4 regions of the Paenibacillus sp. FSL R5-0713 genome follow, and region 3 is predicted to be linked to each of the others. Evidence: a T-box and tRNA genes for the amino acid it is inferred to sense, from the RefSeq annotation. Region 3 holds a T-box; the other regions hold tRNA genes.
What was found. The T-box of region 3 lies ahead of leuS (leucine--tRNA ligase). A T-box ahead of a tRNA ligase gene usually reads a tRNA of that ligase, here a tRNA-Leu.

Region 1 (5,364 bases), 2.5 Mb from region 3:
GAAGTAAGTACGGATATCGTGGTCAGCATCCATGCGAACTGGAGTCCCCGATCGTCTGCACACGGCCCCGTGGTATTGCACCAGAAGGAAGGCAGAAGCTATCTGTTAGCCCAATCCATCCAGGACGCCATGAACCAATTGTTCAAAACGGAGCACGGAGTCGTGTGGGGCAAGCCCTTTTATTTATTGAATTACGTGAAGCAGCCAGCCGTCATCGTCGAAACCGGATTTTTGAGCAATGCCGAAGACCGGACCAGAATGAGTGACCCCGCAGAGCAAAAACGAATCGCAGAGTCTATTGCGAGCGGCATTATTTATTATCTGTCGGTAGTGTAGGGGTAGCGTGCCAGTTCCACACTTCGCGCACAAGATCGCCAATACCTACAAACTCAACCTGACCCTGCAGACGGGAAACGGATTCACGAACTACAGCTGATGTGTTCATCCCGCTATGTCCGACATGACCAATAACAACACAGGTCTCCTTGTCGATTGCACGACGAGCTGCCAGATCCATTTGCTTGCGAATGTGTTGCTTGGAGTTCTGATCATCCAGGAAAATGTCATTACCTACAGGTGGCATGTTTTTGGATATGGCCAGTTCCCCCACCACGGAGCGAAAGTTCGTACGGCTGTCTACAAAGAATAGGCCCCGCTCCTTGCATACATCGAGCACAATGGACATGATGCGTTTGTCCGAAGTAATTTTGGAACCCATATGATTGTTCATGCCAATTGCGTAGGGCACATCATCAATCGCTTTTTCCACGCGTGAGCGGACTTCCGCATCTGTCAGATTGGATGTGATTGCACCCGGGCCCAGCCATTCAGGTCTTCCTTTCTTGGGTTCCATGGGCATGTGCACAATCACATCCATCCCCTTTTCATGTGCAGCTATCGCATCTTTCTTCGTTGTTGGCAAAAAAGGCATGACTGCTACCGTAAGTTTAATTGGCATTGCCAAGATCTCTGCGGTACCTTTCATGTCGTTACCAACATCATCGATGATAATCGCTAATCGTTTATGATTCGATGTGGACTCTGAAGCTGCCGCTGTTGGCCCTCCTGCCGATATCCCTGCGCAAATTACTATCAACAATACCATGCAACCTGCAATGAATCGAAAATGCTTTCTATTTTCCATCATCATGACTCCCTCCCCGTAAGTTTCTGTGATTTCATTGTTTGATAATGAAGGGGGGAATATGTAAGCCAATGCCTTCCTTAATCACAATATCCCCACCACTGGAGACCTGTATCTTCAGGGAACCACGCCATCTCCCCGTTTTCACCTTTACAATCAGACAAGAAATGTCATTGAAGTGCTAAAAAAAGAGATTAATTAGAAAAAATACTGTAATTTGTCAGGTTTTCAGTTTGGCAATTATTTAGTAGAATCAACAAATGAAAGAAGTTAATGTGTTTCATTTCTTTCCTATACTTTTTGGAAGGGGGTTTTGAAAGGGTTTACATAAAATAAATGCCAGACTATCAGCTCTTTTTATTTCCCTGGTCACGGTTTTTCTAACTAACCATTTACCATTATCGAGGAGGATGAAAGTAGTGAAATTCAAATTCAAAAAAACGATCAATGTTTTATTGGCCTGTTTAACAGCACTACCCCTGATGTTAACCCCGACACAAGTTTCGGCGGCAAGTGATGCCAATATTAATTTATCCTCGGAAAAACAACTGATCAAGGGCTTTGGCGGTATTAACCTTCCCGCCTGGATTGGTGATCTGACTCCCGCTCAACGTGAGACTGCTTTTGGTAATGACCAGAATCAGTTAGGCTTTTCAATTCTGAGGATCTACGTCGATCCAGATTCCAATAACTGGTATCGTGAAGTTGCCACAGCGAAACGGGCTATTGAGAAGGGAGCTATCGTATTCGCCTCCCCATGGAATCCTCCGAGCAGCATGGTGGAAACGTTCAACCGTAATGGAGATACCAATGCCAAACGTTTGAAATACGACAAATATGCCGCATATGCGCAACATCTGAATGACTTTGTAACCTATATGAAAAATAACGGCGTAGATCTGTATGCCATTTCTGTGCAAAATGAACCGGATTACGCGCATGACTGGACCTGGTGGACTCCACAAGAAATTCTTCGTTTCATGAAAGAAAATGCCGGGTCCATTCAAGGTACCAAAGTCATGGCACCTGAATCCTTCCAGTACTTAAAGAACATATCCGATCCAATCCTGAATGATCCGCAGGCACTTGCCAACATGGACATTCTGGGAGCACACACGTACGGAACCCAGATTTCGAATTTTGCCTACCCTCTCTTTAAGCAAAAAGGAGCCGGTAAAGAACTGTGGATGACTGAGGTGTATGTTCCAAACAGTGACAACAACTCAGCAGACCGCTGGCCTGAAGCACTGGAGGTTTCCTATCACATGCACAATGCCATGGTGGAAGGTGATTTCCAGGCCTATGTGTGGTGGTACATCCGCAGACAGTATGGTCCGATGAAAGAAGATGGTACCATAAGCAAACGCGGATATAATATGGCCCATTTCTCCAAATTTGTACGTCCTGGCTACCTGCGAGTCGATGCAACGAAAAATCCGGATACGAACACATTTGTCTCAGCCTATAAAGGGGATAATAAAGTAGTCGTCGTGGCAATTAACCGTGGAACTTCGGCCACAAGCCAAAAATTCGTTCTGCAGAATGGTAATGCCTCCACGGTGTCCTCATGGGTTACGGACAGCAGTCGCAACCTGGCAAGCGGGGCCTCGCTTACCGTATCCAATGGAGCCTTCACCGCACAACTCCCCGCTCAGAGCGTAACAACATTTGTTGCCAACATTACTGGTGGGAATAACGGCGGAAATACAGGCAGCGGCACTACTTATGAAGCAGAGACCGGAACAACACTTACGGAAGCTGCCATTGAAACGATCTACCCCGGTTACACAGGCTCCGGGTATGTCAACTTCAATGCAATGACTGGTTCAGCCATTCAATGGAACGCTATTAACAATACGATTACTGGCACCAAAAATGTAAAGTTTCGTTATGCGCTGGAAAGTGGAACACGTAACCTCGACATTTTTGTTAACGGAACCAAAGTTATCAGCAATGAGCCCTTTCCAGCAACGGGAAGCTGGTCCACTTGGGTTGAAAAAACAATACAAGTTCCCATGAACACCGGGACCAATACCTTGAAAGTGGTTACAACGGGAACGGAAGGACCGAATATTGACAGCATTAATGTTACCGCAGCACAATAAAACATTCCGTATGGTTGATGTTAGGATAATATCAAAAAATGCAAACAAAAAAGACTCCTCATGCGTTAGCTTGAGGAGTCTTTTTATTCGATGCGGTCGAGAGGACTCGAACCTCCACGGGGGGTTAGCCCACACGGACCTGAACCGTGCGCGTCTGCCAATTCCGCCACGACCGCATATTATATCTCCGTGATTAATCTCGGCGACAAGAAATAATATATCATGCCCAATCTATCATGTCAACACTGAAAATAATAACATGAAAGCCCGAACCAGACATGCTTGTCCATTCGGGCTTTACCTTCAACTAATCATTTGGTTCATCAAAAAGGAGTCATACTACAGCTTGGAAGGCCAATTGCCATACCAGGCATAACCGCCTCTTCTTTCTTTATCAATGTCACTCAATTTGTATTTAACTACCCCGTCTCGTCCAATGAAAATGGGTCTATCCGTTCCTATTTCATAGAAGCGTGCCCAGATCGGTGCTGCTTTGGAATCAGCGATAATCTTGCTATCACCATTTGCCCTTTCATACTTGTAACCCGTAATTTTCACCTTGTTAAACCAGTCCTCTGCTCCTTTAATGGATGCGGTAATTTTAGCGGTAGCAGGCCTTGTTTTCAGAAATTTAACAATCGTTACACTCTCTCCAGCTGTCAGCGATGGTACTTCGTAGATTCTTGCGCTCGCTGGTTTAAGGGAACTGGAATCATGTTGTTGTCCCCATGCTGTAAGCTTCCCGCCTGAGACGACCTGAGTATTCAGAATCGCCTCCACACCTTTGGCAACTGAATTTTTACTGCGATTAGCAAGTGTACTGTCGATAAATGAGAAATCACCTTTGCGTGTTGCTACTTCATCGAGCATGATCATTACATTAATCATTGCATCATCATTGTAGGTAATATGCTTGTGATATCCAGAGCTTTGGTAGACTTGTGGCCATCCGCCGTTTGAATACTGCATATTGATCAAAAAGTTGATTCCTTTAATTGCAGCTGTGGAGTAGCGTGGATCATTCGTCTTTTTAAATTCCTTCGCCAATCTTCTAATTTCTGAATATGTAGCCTTGTTGTCAATCGTGGACTTCGCCCACTCTCCACTTGTTTGTTTATAATCTTTTCTCCAACCTCCATCCGGCAGTTGGTTCTTCAAAATATCTGAAATACTCGCTGTAGTACCCGATGCATCAGCAGCAGATACCGTCCCTACAGGGAGAACTGCGATTCCAACTGTTGAGAACACCATAGCGCATGCCAGGACAAAAGTAATTATTTTCTTTGCTTTCAAATGTAACACTCTCCCATGTTCATTGTAATAACATCCACAATTCTACCTTACCTATAACGCCCGTCCTTAAACCTCCTTAATTTAAATATATAACATAATAAAATCTATTTTTATCCAATATGTGGATTGGATAATCAGATGATATGCAAAAAATCAATTATTGTCAATATATGCAACTTAATGAATATAATCTCTCAAATTCTACATAACGGATAGTTCTTTTAACTCATGACAAACTTATTTATTTATCCAATTTCGTCTCAAACGAATCAATAATGACGTTTTTGTCATCAATGATACCCAAACTTGACGCCTTCTTTCATATAAAATCGTTAATTCCGCTAACATTGAGGTATTACGAAGGGGTTTAAAAGGGTTTGACAATTACGCATTTATGCAATATAGTTTCAAATAGTTACAAAAACTTAATTATTCATTGCCGAGTTTCAGGTTTGAAAACGGGGGAACCATTTTGGGTGAATTATTCTTATACATAGGAAATATAGGGAACCTTCTACCGAACCCTTAGCTAACTCCGTAGGCATCGAAGGGAGAACATTGATTTTGAAAAAACTGATTATCTCCATTTTTGGAGCGGCTGTACTATTTACATCCGGGGCAACAAGCACAGAGGCAAGCAGTATTAACTCCGTAGTGAACAACATGACAGGTATTCCTTACAAGTGGGGTGGCACGACTCTGGCCGGGTTCGACTGTTCCGGGTTTATGAGATATATTTTCAATAAATACAGCATTGAATTGCCACGTACTTCGCAACAGCAAGCCAAAGCAGGTACTCCAGTAGCCAAGAGCAATGTTCGG
Region 2 (5,364 bases), 3.2 Mb from region 3:
TCATTTTGAGTCAGGTTGTACTGTCTCTTCAATTACCTTTTGCGGTAATCCCTCTGGTCATGTTCACGAGTGATAAAAAAAGCATGGGTGCATTCGCTAACAAATTGTGGCTCAAAATCATCTCATGGGTCATTGCCGCAATTATCGTTGTGCTGAATGTATATCTGATCATTCAGACGATCCGGTTATTCTAATCTCGTCATATCGACTAAACATCAAAAAGGCTGATCAACTCCGGTATTCAATACCAAGTTGATCAGCCTTTATTATTGCAGTACAGCGAGGTGTTTCTTTTTGTAGTAAAACTCCGAGCTCTAACAAATAATCATCTATTCCTGATCCGGCACCAGTAAAGGCAGGAGTTCATCCAATGAATCCACAGTCCAATCCGCACGTTCGTCATCCGATCGGTCTGGCTGGAATCTTCCGTACCCCTGCATAATTCGAATCGTACGCATGCCCAGCTTCCGGGCAGGAATGATATCGTTATCAATCCGATCCCCGATCATGACGGCTTCCTCCGGTGCACAACCCGCCTGTTTCAGGGCTACAGCGTACAGCTCTGGATCTGGCTTGGACACCCCTTCTTCAGCCGAGCATGCCAGAACATCAACATACTTTCGCAGTCCGTAACTCTCCAGTCTTTCTTCCGTTCCAGGACTCTGATTGGCGATAATGCCAATGCGATAATACCGCGACAACTGCTGAAGAACGGAATCCGCTGAAGGAAAAGGTCGTTCAAGATCTTTTTTAAACTTCAGCTTGTCCTGAATCTGTTTCTGATGTCCTTCATCTTCAATGAATGTGCGAATTGCCACTCTCATGGGCCATTGTTCATATTTCTGATAACAGTTCGCGAACAATTCACGTACCGCCTCAATCTTCACCGGATACCCCAAAGCACCGGCTTCGCGAACGAACTGTCCGATAATATCATCAACGGGGTCCCATTCATCCACTAGCGTATCTCCAACATCAAAAAACAACCACTTCAATCCACCCACATCCGGCACGCCAATTCCTCCTTGTAAGCCACAGGCAATCTAAAAGTTCGTGTTCAAAAAGTCTGGTTTTCAGTATCGAGAAGATGGAATGAAGCTAGAAATGGAGTAGCGGAGCGTAGGGAAAACTACGTGAGCAACGGACATTTCGGCTGAATTTCATATTCGATGCTGATGATGCCGCTAGGCATCCTTCGTAATCAAAAGCGGACTTTTTGAACTACCTTTAAAACCATAAAAAAGAAGACTCACCATCATGCACGAGTCTCCTCAAATTTCCGTTTATCGATACATTCAATTATAACAGGCACCTTACACCTGAGCAATCTCAAGCTATGACATTACCCATTGAGGAGAAAGCCGACTTCCCCATTGAGTGAATATACAATCCGGTCTGCACCCATTCCCCGATAGATCCCCTTCGGATGGCTTTGCTCCGTAATGACGCATAGGGATTTTGATGTCCACGATCGACAGATCTGTAAATAACGACAGGTCAGATTCAGGCTGTTCTCGAAAATAAACACGTTACCAACGCTTGCCTGCGGCAAAAACCATTTTTGAGCTGCAGCCGTATTCATGCGAATGACATGTTCTACTCCGATTCTACGGAGTCTGCGCTCTTCCCCTGCACTGTTGGTTAGAACGGCAAACGGCATTTTTTTGTACATCAGCAATTTGATAAATTTGCGTCCTGCTTCATTAGGAGCAGTCACTAAGATCATCTCAGTATCCATCATTCGTTCCTCCCTTGGCGTGAAAAGACAACAAAAAAGAAGCGTGGGGGACCAAGGCCTCCCGAACGCTTCTTAAAGAATCCATGGCGAAAACGCCATGAACCAGCGTACGGCTTGTTGCCTCTCCCTTTAACGCTTACGAGGTTAGCTGACGGATTCGGGCGCGAGAGTCGCCCTATTTCCGGCTGTCACCGGAAAATTCACCCCTTGAATGCCTACTGTCCTGGACAGCGCATTCCGTTGGTTCCCCCGTTTCCCATTCATGAATGAATGGAAACTCAGCGATTAAAACATCGTTCGTATATCTTAAGTTAAGATCGAGCGATATTATCGTTTGTTTCGTTTTTCAGGTACAATTTAGTTTTAAATTGAAATTACGATATGAATCATACACCCGTGCCATGGCAGTGTAAAGTCCGGACAGATCACCGAATCGGCAGATTTTCGCCATTATTCATATATAATAACGCTTACAATACGGTTATACGCTATCCACCTCGTCAAGGCTATCTAATTCTCACTCTGGCGTAAATCACTTCGCAATTCATTCACGCATTCTGCACAACTTGCCAGTTTTGATTCTTTTAACATCATATTAGTTTTGCATTATTTAATTGTAACCAATATAATGAAAGGTATCAGATGATATCATGGAGGCGATTGAGATGACAGTCTACGATTACAAAGTGAATACCCTTCGCGGTCAAGAAGTTGAAATGTCCGACTACCGTGATAAAGTGTTACTGATTGTGAATACGGCAAGCTCATGCGGACTTACACCTCAATTCAAAGGTCTGCAAGAACTGCAAGACAAGTTCCAGGATGCGCCATTTGAAGTCCTTGGATTTCCAAGCAACCAGTTTGCCCAGGAAAAAGGTTCTTCCGACGATATCGCGGAGTTCTGTCAGATGAATTATGGCGTGAGCTTCCCTATGTTTGAGAAAATTGATGTGAATGGCTCAAGTGCTCACCCGCTCTTCCAACACCTTAGCAAAGAAGCACCCGGCCTGCTCGGCTCCAAAGCAATCAAATGGAATTTCACCAAATTCCTTGTGGATCAGAACGGACAGGTAGTTAAACGTTATGCTCCCAAAACAACACCTGACAAGATTGAAGAAGATATCAAGAACTTACTGCAAAAATAGTACATCGGCCACCCTTAGCCGGAAGGTAGAGCACCATTACCCCCGGTAATGGATGGCCTTTTTTCAACTTCTGGTACCAGACTGTTCAAAAAGGCAAAAAAAGAAGCTTTCCATTAATGGAAAGCTTCTTCTTCATCGTTCATATGATGCGGTCGAGAGGACTCGAACCTCCACGGGCATACGCCCACTACCCCCTCAAGATAGCGTGTCTGCCATTCCACCACGACCGCATGTCGTAAATAATCGGCAACAGAATTGATTATACAGGGTTCTGAAATAAAAGTAAAGTATTTTTTAAACCTTCTTTTTTAGCTAGGCATTTTCCTCAAAAAACGCATATTCTCGTCATGTTTACCCATGAAGTGCATATTATTAGATTTGATCCCCTCTTTTTCGGTAAGAGCCGATCTTGTTGATTCATTTATATATAGTCCTTTCTTATATATAGTCCTCCCTGCACTTCGTCACATAAATAACATAATAAGTTATATAAAATGACACAAATATTAAATATCAGAATCTATTCATTAAATTTAACGGATACTATTGACAAAAAGCGGACGTTTATGGGATGATAACTATCATATAATTCGGATTTTCAAACATAAAGTTAGCAAAAAGGAATATAAATGTCATTTAACATGACATTTAACGAACACAGGAGGCGAATGATTGTGAACCGTGGGAATAAGCTGCTCGATTATGTCAAACTGCTTGATTCCTCTATTCAGGTTGGAGGGTTTACCCATTCCTTCGGCATGGATATCCATATCAGGGAGGGTACCATTCGTAATGCTGAAGATCTCGAATCATTCATGCGTTGTCAGTTGCATCCCAGCATTGTTCGTCTTGAAGGCATGGCCATCAAAGGCATCTATACCGCAGCAGATCACAAGGATACATGGCGGATAGCTCTGATCGATAAACTGGTCCATGTTCAGCGAACTCCTGGAGATCTCAGAGAACAAGCTGCCGCCATGGGAAAACGATTGATCAGACTGGCACGCGCTCTGCACCCCTGGATTGATTTTAGCCAGCTCGAACAGATCTTCGCCAAATATGATTCGGTTGGCTGCCTCTCCACTGTTCACGCCTGGATTAACCACCACCTCGACATCCCGGTCGAGGAAGCGGTCCTTGGTTACCTGCATTCAGCCATGAATGCCTGCATAACCGAAGCCTCCAAAGTCATTCCCCTGAATAACGATATAACCAAAGATCTGATGGTACGCCTGGCCACAGATCTGGAGACTGAATGGAATACCGTAAGCGCCTCGGCTGCGGATGGACTGGCACAGCCAACCTCGATGTCCATGAAATCATTTTTCCCCAGTTTCCATATGCTTGGAGCTGGACTTCATGCCTACAGAGCCTAGTCCTCTTGCTCCACAAACCCGCCCCCTTCCCTTCATCAAACAAACTAAAAAACACGCCGGCAACCTCCTTGCCGACGTGTTTTTTGTCATTTTATTTGTTTATTTAACGTATTTACGCCATTTAACATCACAAAATACACTTTTTTCCGTCTTTTTTAATTGTTAGATGACGGATTTACGTATATAATGAAATATACAGCTCGCATTTCTATATATTCTACATGAAGAAAGGGCGACTGAATACTACATTCTAACCAGGGGTGAACCCTTTTGAACAAGAACAAGAAAAAACCAGTCACTCCGTTCGGATGGGCCATCAAACGACGGCTAACCGAACTACAAATGGACCAGAAGGCCTTTTGCGAACAGCACGGCATCCCACCCTACCGTTTATCCAATCTCATTCACGGCACACGCAAAGCAACCCGATTCAGGCACATGGTCGCTGATATTTTGGATATTCCAGATGAACTGAGATAAGATTTCTGTCAAAGGAGGGTCCCATCCATGAGACATGTTACATCCGATCTGGAGAGACTGTCGTTCCAGTCCATACGTCACCAACTCATCATCGTTGATCATAATTGGATCATTCACAGTTGTAACCGCGCCTGGCAACAGGGGCTCGGCCAATCACCACCATACCCGGATGCGAATATTAATCATGCACATTACCTGCATCTGACGGAAGCCTGGGCAATACGAAGCAAGAACACAAACACGGCACTTGTCGCACAGAATTTGAAAGAACGCGGAATACCCTTTAATCGAAATCATACATATGATATCTGCGTGTATACTGTATACAACGAAGAGAGGTGGTTTCGCGTGGAACTCACCCCTCTGTCTCACACGAATACAATTCTGGATACCGATCTAGCTTTGATTGCACACATGGATATTACCGAACAGAGGAAGACAGAACACCAATTGAAGAAGGCATTGTCTGAAGTGCGCACATTGCGTGGACTGCTGCCTATTTGCGCTGTCTGCAAACAAATCAAGGACGAAGAGGAACAGTGGACCTCCGTTGAGAATTATCTGGAGAAGCATACCCACGCCGAATTCACCCATGATATCTGTCCTGAATGCATCCGGCGGTTAT
Region 3 (5,364 bases):
ACCGCGACGAGCGTGAATACTACAACATTGAACGTTTATGGTCTGATGCCAAAGTGGTGGAAATGGTATGAGTTTGATTGCTGGAACAGTCGTCTCTTTGTCGGTGTCACGTGAAGTGTCTCCGTTTGGTTTCTTTTTGACGACAGGATCGGAAGATGTACTGCTTCACTACACCGAGCTAACACGGGATATTAAGATTGGTGAGACACTTGAGGTCTTTGTATTCTTTGATACGGAAGATCGTCTGGCTGTAACGATGAAGAAGCCTTATCTCATGCTTGGCGAAATGGCACGACTGGTTGTGGCTGATGTTCACCCACGACTGGGCTGTTTCCTGGAAATGGGACTTGGACGGCAATTGCTGCTTCCTATTCGTGAATTGCCTGAACTGGAAGAACTGCGTCCTCAAGTGGGGGATGAAGTCTTTGTCATCATGGAACATGATAAGCAAGGACGTCTGCGTGCCAAATTGGCCGGGGAACGTGAACTTTCACCATTGGCTTTCCATGCGCCAACTTCATGGTTAAACGAGTGGGTTGAAGCGACGGTATACAAGCCACTGCAGATGGGTACTTTTGTACTTGTAGAGGGCGGTGTACTTGGCTTTGGGGCAATTGGCATGATTCATTCATCTGAACGTAGTCATATGCTGCGTCTTGGTGAGAAAGTGAAGTGTCGAGTGACACTGGTACGTGAAGACGGACGTGTGAATCTGGCCATGACTCAGCTCAAACAAGTTGGACGTAACGAAGATGCAGACAAGCTTCTCGCCTTTATGAAAGAGCGTCCTATGGGCGGCATGCCTTACTCGGATGCAACTCCGCCGGATATCATCAAGCAGCGCTTTGGGATCAGTAAGTCTGCGTTCAAGCGTGCCTTGGGAAAATTGATGAAGGACGGATTGGTGGTCCAAAAGGAAAGCTGGACGTATCTGTCCGAATCTGCTCCTAAGGAACAGAATGAAAACAATTAATTTTTTTGATTGAATATTTCGTAATATGAAACTCGGAGAAGGCAGGGATAGGCTGGGTAAATACCGGATACCCCTGCTTTTTCTTTTGTTAGCGAGGTTTGAAAAATGAAATTGAAAGTGCGGTGCCTGACATGTCTTACCGGAAATTTGCCTATGTCTACGATGAATTAATGGAAGATATGCCTTATCCGGACTGGATAAGGTTTGCAAGAACAGCATGGGAACAGCATGGAATGCCCAAAAGTGTCGCTGAACTTGGCTGTGGAACGGGCTCTATTACAATCCCGCTCGTGAACTCCGGTTTCGAAGTTACAGGCATTGACCTGTCAGCAGATATGCTGTCGGTTGCGCGCAGCAAGATGGAGGCTACGCCTCAGGGTCATCGCTTGTATCGGGAAGGCAGCGTACGTTGGGTGCAGCAGGATATGCGAGACTGGCGAGTTCCGGAACCTGTGGATTCGGTGATATCATTCTGCGATTGCGTCAATTATCTGCTTGAACAAGAAGATGTCGTTCGAACATTCCAGCGGACATATGAGATGCTGAAGCCGGATGGAACGTTTTTGTTTGATGTGCATCATCCCAATACGCTTATCCGTTATGATGAGGAGCAGCCTTTTGTGCTTGATGAGCGCTCCGTATCTTATATTTGGACTTGTGATTTGGACCAGGATCGCTGTGAGATTGAGCATCATCTCAGTATTTTTTCACGTGTGGATGACGGCAGCAAGGATATGTATCAGCGGTTTGAAGAAGTTCATGTCCAACGTGCATATAACCCGGACTGGATGAAGCTGGAGTTATCCAAGGCAGGTTTTAGAGATGTGAAGGTATATGCGGATTTTGAATGGAAAGAGGCAGGAGACAGCGCACAGCGCTTGTTCTACGTTGCTGTGAAGTAAGTATAAAAGATAAAAACTGTTCCTTATGTTGTATGGGGGCAGTTTTTTTATTTCTCGTAAAGATGGATTGACATGTTTCTGTGATCGGGCGAAGAAATGCTTGGAAAGACCCAAGAGCGTGACAAAAAGTATTGCCAGCTAAAGTAAAGGAGGCGATAATAGTCGGATAGAAAGCGTTTTCTATGGAAACCAATAGTCGAGGTGAGGTGTGGAAGTGGAAAGTACATATAAAACAAGACTCTCGTCAGAACAAATAAATGCCATAATCGAGCAGCATCTATCTGCAAGTATACAGGACTACAAGGAAATGGTGGATGGCTGGGCCAATCATGCATATCTCATTACATTGAGTGACCAACAGCAAGTGGTACTCAAAATTGCCCCTTCGGCTTCCACCAATCTGATGCGCTGTGAGCAGGATCTGATGATTGCTGAGGTCGAGGCACTGCGTCTCATCGGCGAGTTGAAGGATGTTCCCGTACCCAAAGTTCTGGTTTATGATGATTCGTTAACCATGGCTTCAGCGCGGTATTTTATCATGGAGTACATGTCTGGAACACCCTATAATCAGGTCAAGGATCAGTATTCTGCGGAAGAGCAGGAAGCCGTTGAACAACAACTGGGGCGTTACAATCGTCGAATAAATGAAATCAAGGGCGAGAAGTTCGGATATTTCTCAGAGCAAAAACAGCGTTATTCCACATGGAAAGAAGCATTTATGAACCTGATGGAAGACGTTCTTGCCGATGGGGAAGAAGCCGGGATTACATTTTCGATGGATCACTCTGAATTGAGACGTTTGATTGAAGAGAAATCGGATGTGTTGGACGATGTAAAAGAACCTCTTCTTGTCAGCTGGGATCTATGGGATGGAAATATTCTAGTAGACAAAGGTCGCATCACAGCAATTATTGATTTTGAACGTTCACTGTGGGCAGACCCTCTGATGGAGCATTATTTCAGTCATTTTAACTATACACCCGGTTTTGTGAAAGGTTATGGGCGTGCGATTACGACTGAAAGTGAGCTAAAAAGAAGAAGTCTGTATGACTTGTACTTTGATCTGGTGCTGCGCATTGAGTGCGCTTATCGGCAATATGACAATCAGGAACATGTGAATTGGACTATTCATAACCTGGAGGAAGGAATTGAGCGATTTCGGTTATCCTGAACAGCACCAGCGTTATGAAGGATACAAACTGTGATCTTCAAGAAGGCAATTATAAGGTGTAATATTGACTTTGGGCTTGCTTTTTTATATAATGGTCCCGATATTGTATACATATTTCGATGATAAGGATTAGTAGTGATTTCTGTACATCACAGAGAGCCGGCGGTTGGTGCAAGCCGGTTGACAGTAAATTGCGAACTCGCCTTGGAGAAATGCGGTGATTACACCATCCTGTCTAATCTGCTAAGTATAAGCTGGAATTCAGGAATGGAAATCCGCATCGGTTAACCGCCGTTACAGGTCCAAAGGGAGTGGATGACGAAGCACGTTCGTCCGCTAACTAGGGTGGTACCACGGGAATTCAACCTCTCGTCCCTAGCGCTGCAAACGCTACGGGATGCTGAGGTTTTTTTGTTGCAATTAAAGCTAAGCGAGTAACCTGAAGGAGGAACAATAGATGAGTGAGAATAACCAGCCGAAGCACGGCTATCAGCCACAAGTCATGGAAAAAAGTTGGCAGCAATACTGGGATGCCAATAAAACGTTTAAAACGGGTGAGGACCCTGCTAAACCGAAATTTTATGCACTGGATATGTTCCCTTATCCATCCGGTTCAGGTCTGCACGTAGGTCACCCGGAAGGATATACGGCAACGGATATCGTTTCCCGTTACAAACGTATGCGCGGTTACAATGTATTACATCCGATGGGTTGGGATGCTTTCGGTCTGCCTGCTGAGCAGCATGCATTGGATACAGGTGAACATCCACGGCATATTACATTCCGCAATATTGACAACTTCCGTCGCCAGATCAAATCACTCGGTTTCTCCTATGACTGGGATCGTGAGATCAGCACAACAGACCCTGAGTATTATAAATGGACACAATGGATATTTATCCAGTTGTACAATAAGGGCCTCGCTTATGTGGACGAAGTCGCAGTAAACTGGTGCGAAGCACTTGGAACGGTACTGGCTAATGAAGAGGTTATTGATGGCAAGAGTGAACGCGGTGGACATCCGGTTGTACGTAAACCGATGCGTCAATGGGTACTGAAAATTACCGAGTATGCAGAGCGTCTGTTGGAAGACTTGGAAGAGCTGGATTGGTCTGAAAGCATCAAGGATATGCAGCGTAACTGGATCGGTAAATCGACAGGTGCAGAAGTTGTTTTTGCCATTGAAGGTCGCGAGGAAGTTATTAAGGTATTCACTACCCGTGCGGACACATTGTTCGGTGCGAGCTTTGCAGTACTTGCTCCGGAACATGAATTGGTAGAAGCGATTACAACGGATGACCAACGTGAAGCGATTCAGGCTTATCAGGAGCAGGCTTCTCGTAAGAGTGATCTGGAACGTACGGATTTGGCCAAGGACAAAACAGGTGTATTCACTGGTGCTTATGCAATCAATCCCGTTAATGGTGCAAAATTGCCGATCTGGATTGCTGATTACGTTCTTGCGGGTTATGGTACAGGTGCGGTTATGGCTGTTCCAGGGCATGATGCGCGTGACTGGGAATTTGCGAAGCAGTTCGGTCTGGATATCATTGAGGTTATTCAAGGTGGAGACGTTACACAAGAGGCATATTCCGGTGATGGCGCACATGTGAATTCCGATTTCCTGAACGGACTGAACAATGAAGAAGCAGTTGCCAAGATGATTGCCTGGTTGGAAGAGAACGGTAAAGGACAAGGGAAAGTAACCTATCGTCTGCGTGATTGGCTGTTCAGCCGTCAGCGCTACTGGGGTGAGCCAATTCCGATTCTGCATCTGGAAGACGGAACGATGAAGACCGTACCGGAGGATCAACTTCCACTGCTGCTGCCTGATATCGATCAGATCAAACCTTCGGGTACTGGAGAATCACCACTGGCGAATGTTACGGAGTGGGTGAATACGGTAGATCCGGAAACGGGAATGAAGGCGCGTCGTGAGACCAACACCATGCCACAATGGGCGGGTAGCTGCTGGTATTACCTGCGCTTTATCGATCCTCACAATGACAAGGAACTGATCTCCAAGGAGAAACAGCAGCAGTGGCTGCCTGTTGATCTGTACATTGGCGGAGCGGAGCACGCGGTGCTTCACTTGCTGTATGCTCGTTTCTGGCATAAAGTGCTGTATGATCTGGGTGTTGTGGATACCAAAGAGCCGTTCCACAAACTGGTGAACCAAGGTATGATCCTAGGCACGAACAATGAGAAAATGAGTAAATCTCGTGGTAATGTCATTAACCCGGATGAAATTGTGAATGAATTCGGTGCGGATACATTGCGTCTGTACGAAATGTTTATGGGACCATTGGAAGCGACAA
Region 4 (5,364 bases), 2.6 Mb from region 3:
ACCTTCGAAGAAGTCATTCAGGAATGGATTCAGGATGAAGCACCATTCTCCATAATTGTTCTGGATATTGACCGCTTCAAGTCCATTAATGATACATTCGGGCATCATGCTGGGGATGAAGTGCTGAAACACATTGCCAACATCATTCAATTGTCTGTTCGCACGGAAGATGTCTGTGCTCGTTTTGGTGGAGAGGAATTTGTAGTCTTGTTAAGGAATTCCGAGTCTAACGTGGCTTTTGAGATTGCTGAACGGATCAGAATAACGGTCGAAGAAAGCATATTGCCTATTGATCGTTCCGTAACCATCTCGGCTGGTATTGCTGAATATCCGAAGCACTCCACAACATCCACAGAACTGTTTCACTTGGCCGATAATGCATTGTATCAAGCGAAGGAAGAGGGGCGTAATCGTACGGTTACGATCCAGACGGTTATCAAATAAATAAAGAAGCTGTTCCCTAAGAACAAGGGACAGCTTCTTTTGTTTTCTATACCTCTTGTGAGGATCTGGCTAGCACCTCATTGGTATACGTTTCTCCCCAATCTCGCATGCTGAAGATAATTGGTCGTAGCGTTTCACCAAATGCTGTGAGCGAGTACTCCACTTTTGGTGGGATTTGGGGGTAGATTTCACGATGAACAATTCCGCTGCTTTCCAACTCTCGAAGTTGTAGGGTGAGCATACGCTGGGTGATGTCAGGAAACAATTTGCGAAGCTCATTGAATCTCAGAGGACCAGAGAATAAGTGATACAAAATGGCACCTTTCCATTTGCCTCCAATCACACTAAGAGTAACTTCCACGGAACAGCCGTATGGCGTTGGACATGGCTTGGTTGCATCTTTTTTCATTATTAGTGCACCTCCACTTTACGGTGATAATCTATGGTATCCATTTGGGTGATTACATTACATATCGTACGTATAGTTCATGAAAGAGCATATCACTTATTATGCAGATTATAAACCCTAATCCTAGGCGCAGGCAGATGTGATGATGTCTGTAAGAAAAAAAGAGCCCCCGTTTCGTCTTGCGAAACATGGAGGCTCAATAAATGGGATGAATTTTGTACACTATATCAGGGCATCGAGGGAATATGCACCAGCTCCAGCGAGAGCAACACCAAGTAATGATCCAATCATCACCAGGTTATATTCGAATCCTCCGTTCAGATTCCATAGACCTTTATCTGCGTGAACCTTGGCTATGGCTACAACCATCGGAAGCATGAGTAGAATGGCTCCAACGATAATCCATAGACCGACTCCAAACAGGAATCCACCAATTAATTCAGCAAGTCCTGCGCACACGGCCAACGCTCTAGCGGGTTTCAGGCCAATCGCTCCGAAAAATTCAGCCGTCCCTGATACACCCTCACCCCCAAACCAGCCAAACAGTTTCTTACAGGCATGTCCGATCATAATAAAACCGATAACGAGACGAATGATGAGTAGACCCGTGTCCAACATGAGATGATTTCCTCTTCTCTGAATGTGTTGAAGTATGATAATGAGTGTGTATATGCTACTTCAGTGATGATAGAATGGAGTCACATAGAGCCATTGTTGCAATATTATCCTTGGCGCTGGAATGTGGGACTGTCTGGTTCTGGCAGCACGTGATGAAGTGCGCCATCTCACCAACGAAACCGCGTAGATAAAGGTCGCGATAAGCTCCTGACATGGGAGATCCGGAAGGGGTATATACGGTATCTTGCTCCTCGAGAGATTTCCAGGGAAGGCTTGTCGAGCTTCGGGATTGATGGACAGTAAGAGTGTTGATCTCTTCAGCTGACGCAAATCCGTGATCGAAGGTGACGAGTACACTTTCACTCTCCCGTGACCAGGCACTCATGCCGGTAAAATAAGCACTGCCTACCACGTTATTTTCGAATACAAGGGAAATGCTTTGATTAATGTGCTCCCCATCCTTCACGGTTGTGCCTGTAACACGTATAGCTTCTCCGAATAAGTAGCGCATCAGATCGATCATATGAATGGCAGCGAGTTTGATGAACTGCTCCTCATCCTTGCAAAACGGGGTGCTGTCTACAGCGAATTTCATCTGAAACGAACGCACTTTACCTAGCGATCCACCATTAATGAGTTCTTTTAACTTCAAGTAGACCGGAGCATAACGCTTCATAAAACCAACCATGACAACGACGCCAGCCTGCTCGGCAGCTTCGGCTACAGTGGAGGCTTCCGCAGCGTTCCATCCAAGCGGCTTGTCCACGTATACATTTTTGCCAGCCTGAATGCATTCAAGGACAAGAGCAGTCTGATCCATAGGCTGGGCGACCACAACGACTCCATGACAAGTTTCCTGCTGTAACATAAGCTGAGCGTTATCATACGCTTTGCCATTGCTCCCAAATCTCAGCAGAGCTGCTTCAGATCGTTCCATACTGCGAGTGGCAATGGCCTGGATCTGCGCTCCGCATTCAACGACAGAAGGATATATATTCGTGGATGCATGAAACCCGGCACCGATAAAGCACAGATGGGTTGTTTTCATAATGAGATCTCTCCTTCAATGTATCATTCGTATTGGTGGTTTGTTTGCTTGATAATACGATAGGGTGTTTGACGTTGATAAAAAAGGACATATGTCCTTTTTCTGAATGGATAAAAAGAAGTTGCATTATTATTTTGGAGCATGTATACTCTGAATTACGGTAAAACAAGGAATTGCTTCACCGGAACGCTTTTCATCCATGGATGAGGAGATACATAATATGCGGTCGTGGCGGAATTGGCAGACGCGCACGGTTCAGGTCCGTGTGGGCTAACCCCCCGTGGAGGTTCGAGTCCTCTCGACCGCATCAAACCAAAGAAAGGTTCGCGAGTTGCTTTAGAGCAATTCACGAACCTTTCTTTTATTTTTACAATAACATTGTGAATTCGGTATTTCGCTGTTGGCACTCTAATGCTGACGTTGCCGCAGAATGACTGCCATAATGAGTCCGGTGATAGCTCCAGCTATTCCAAACAGTGTAACACTGGCAATAACCTCAACGGACTGGAGACGAAACAAAAAAGCGATACCGCTGCCAAAGGTGGTTCCGGCGAGAAATCCGAGCGATATTCCTAATTCGTTGGTTAATTTCATTAATTCACCTACTTGGACATGTGAGATATGGATTTGCAAATATGGGGAACAGGAAGTAAAGTGTGATCAGGAAAATCATCACATTTTATTTCCTTTTTTATCTTGCGGTTTTAACACGTTAATTATGCATGATATCTCATATGGGAGGGTAAGAGCGAATGAATATGAACGAACGAATTGCAGCGTGGAATGAGGAAGCACAGCAGTGCGCTTGTGGTCATCAACACCGAGTGGTAGATATGCTCATTCATTTGGAAGCTGGGGCCATTCAGAGGTTACCTCGTTATTTGTCTGAACAAGGGTACCGCCATGTGACGGTTGTTTATGATCGACATACGTTTCGTGCTGCCGGATCTGATGTGCTGAACAGTATTCGGGAAGCGGGAATGCATGTGGATGAGATCGCTCTGCCGGAGAATCGTACGGGTGATGTTATTGCGGATGAAGCAGCTATTGTGCAGGTCATGTTGGGTGTGAAATTGGAAAGCCAGGCTGTCATTGCGGTGGGCTCAGGTACCATTCATGATCTGGTGCGATTTGTATGTTCCAAAATGAACAAGCCCTTTCTGTCGATACCGACAGCGGCTTCAGTGGATGGGTTTACCTCTGCAGGTGCGCCCTTAATTGTAAGCGGCATCAAACAGACATTTCAGGCTGTTCCGCCTGAGGCGATCTTTGCGGATATGAATATTTTGGAGCAAGCTCCCCAAGAGATGACGGCTGCTGGATTCGGAGATATGCTGGGCAAATATACTTCCCTTGCAGACTGGATTGTTTCTCGTGATCTGGGAGGAGAACCGTTCTGTCCGGTCGCTTATCGGATGACAGAAGAAGCGCTGAATTCCTGCATTAATCAGGTACAAGCTATTGCGGAGGGGCGAGCAGAGGGAGTAGCTGCATTAATGGATGCATTAATTATTTCTGGCATCTCCATGCTGATCATTGACCATTCCCGCCCGGCATCCGGGGGTGAGCATCACCTGTCTCACATCTTGGAGATGGAACTGATGCAGGCTGGAGAAAGACCGGTTCTGCATGGTGCCAAAGTTGGGGTGGCCTGTGCATTGCTTACGGTGAGATATAAAGAACTTGCACAAACTTCGGGTGAACCAGTATTTGCGATATATAACCAATTACCGGAGGCTGCTCAGCTCATCGCATGGTTGGAGCAAGTAGGTGGACCTGTGACTACTGAACAACTTGGTGTAACCCCGGAGATGGTGGAACATGCGTTTACCACAGCGCATACGCTTCGTCCTCGATATACCGGATTGAAATATATCAATGAAGTGTTAAAAACGAGGTAAGGGTTATTTCTAAGGATGTATGGTCTCCGAGATTGCATAGTATTGGCTTCTAGTGGGCTGAAATGGCCTTGGTTTGGATTAGAAAGCCGTGAAGGGGATCACCTGACGGTGTTGGCGTAAGTGCCAGCAAGGCTGCTTCAAGGTCGGGAGAGAAGAGGGGGATGTTTCATTTTAAAAAGGCTCTGGCCTCCTGGGAGGAGATCAGAGCCTTTTGGTTGTTCGCTTATTTAGTTGTTGCGACGATCTTTCAAGATGACATCTGCGAACAAAATAGTTTTCGGGATGCGGAAAAATTGCTCCGCTTGTTCCTGAAACGCAGCGGAAGGCAGTGTTCCCTGATGCAGCCATTTGCGGAAAGTGCCGGGATGAACCCCGATCCAGTGGCTGACATCTGTCACCGACAAATCATGGACCATACACAAGCCTGTCAAGATACGGTTACTAACCGGAGAACGGGTCACTGTACGCTTCATGAAGCGAGATGACTCGGGTTGACATATGACAGGGCTATTACGCACAACTTCCTCATTAAAAAGAATGTGGCGGGGATAGCCGAGCAATTGGCAGGTCTTGTCCAAATTGGTACTGCCGGGTATCCGTCCTTCATATACCCACGCACTGACACTGCGTGAAGAGATGGAAAGGTCTTCTGCGAGCTGGGACAATTTGATATCATTGGCCATCAGCACGGCGAGAAGAACACGATTACGGATTTGACAGCGTGTCGGTTTTCGGAATCGTTTAACACGGACGCCTTTTCCCAAGTATTTACGGTTGATCAGAGACCACGCCTGGATGGAATGTTGTTCTGGTTGATTAGGCATATTTCCTCCGATTTTTTTTAACCAAATACTACAATAAACAACGGGGTACTTTCAAGTGCCGGGTTTACCTGTTTCAAATGCGTCAATGCGTCAATTCCTGATAAAGAGGGAACTACGAAC

Region 1: it encodes a tRNA-Leu, which carries the amino acid that the T-box ahead of leuS (leucine--tRNA ligase) is inferred to sense. The anticodon was not compared.
Region 2: it encodes a tRNA-Leu, which carries the amino acid that the T-box ahead of leuS (leucine--tRNA ligase) is inferred to sense. The anticodon was not compared.
Region 4: it encodes a tRNA-Leu, which carries the amino acid that the T-box ahead of leuS (leucine--tRNA ligase) is inferred to sense. The anticodon was not compared.

Annotation. Positions count from the first base shown of each region.
Region 1 is NZ_CP150229.1:2,296,463-2,301,826, reverse strand. It holds gene MKZ12_RS10570 (N-acetylmuramoyl-L-alanine amidase) at 1-336, shown strand, start outside; gene MKZ12_RS10565 (divergent polysaccharide deacetylase family protein) at 311-1,150, opposite strand; gene MKZ12_RS10560 (carbohydrate-binding protein) at 1,564-3,249, shown strand; tRNA gene MKZ12_RS10555 (tRNA-Leu) at 3,341-3,425, opposite strand; gene pelA (pectate lyase) at 3,589-4,551, opposite strand; cyclic di-AMP (ydaO/yuaA leader) riboswitch at 4,970-5,101, shown strand; gene MKZ12_RS10545 (C40 family peptidase) at 5,107-5,364, shown strand, end outside.
Region 2 is NZ_CP150229.1:1,591,399-1,596,762, reverse strand. It holds gene MKZ12_RS07005 (Nramp family divalent metal transporter) at 1-194, shown strand, start outside; gene MKZ12_RS07000 (HAD family hydrolase) at 330-1,013, opposite strand; gene MKZ12_RS06995 (hypothetical protein) at 1,343-1,741, opposite strand; cyclic di-AMP (ydaO/yuaA leader) riboswitch at 1,857-2,032, opposite strand; gene MKZ12_RS06990 (glutathione peroxidase) at 2,404-2,883, shown strand; tRNA gene MKZ12_RS06985 (tRNA-Leu) at 3,031-3,113, opposite strand; gene MKZ12_RS06980 (urease accessory UreF family protein) at 3,558-4,259, shown strand; gene MKZ12_RS06975 (XRE family transcriptional regulator) at 4,530-4,739, shown strand; gene MKZ12_RS06970 (hypothetical protein) at 4,767-5,364, shown strand, end outside.
Region 3 is NZ_CP150229.1:4,780,663-4,786,026, reverse strand. It holds gene rsfS (ribosome silencing factor) at 1-71, shown strand, start outside; gene MKZ12_RS21335 (S1-like domain-containing RNA-binding protein) at 68-973, shown strand; gene MKZ12_RS21330 (class I SAM-dependent methyltransferase) at 1,105-1,875, shown strand; gene MKZ12_RS21325 (aminoglycoside phosphotransferase family protein) at 2,090-3,046, shown strand; T-box leader at 3,157-3,426, shown strand; gene leuS (leucine--tRNA ligase) at 3,504-5,364, shown strand, end outside.
Region 4 is NZ_CP150229.1:2,208,835-2,214,198, forward strand. It holds gene MKZ12_RS10080 (sensor domain-containing diguanylate cyclase) at 1-444, shown strand, start outside; gene MKZ12_RS10085 (helix-turn-helix domain-containing protein) at 491-853, opposite strand; gene MKZ12_RS10090 (DoxX family protein) at 1,076-1,471, opposite strand; gene MKZ12_RS10095 (Gfo/Idh/MocA family oxidoreductase) at 1,527-2,519, opposite strand; tRNA gene MKZ12_RS10100 (tRNA-Leu) at 2,742-2,826, shown strand; gene MKZ12_RS10105 (hypothetical protein) at 2,928-3,113, opposite strand; gene MKZ12_RS10110 (sn-glycerol-1-phosphate dehydrogenase) at 3,272-4,420, shown strand; gene MKZ12_RS10115 (helix-turn-helix transcriptional regulator) at 4,648-5,244, opposite strand.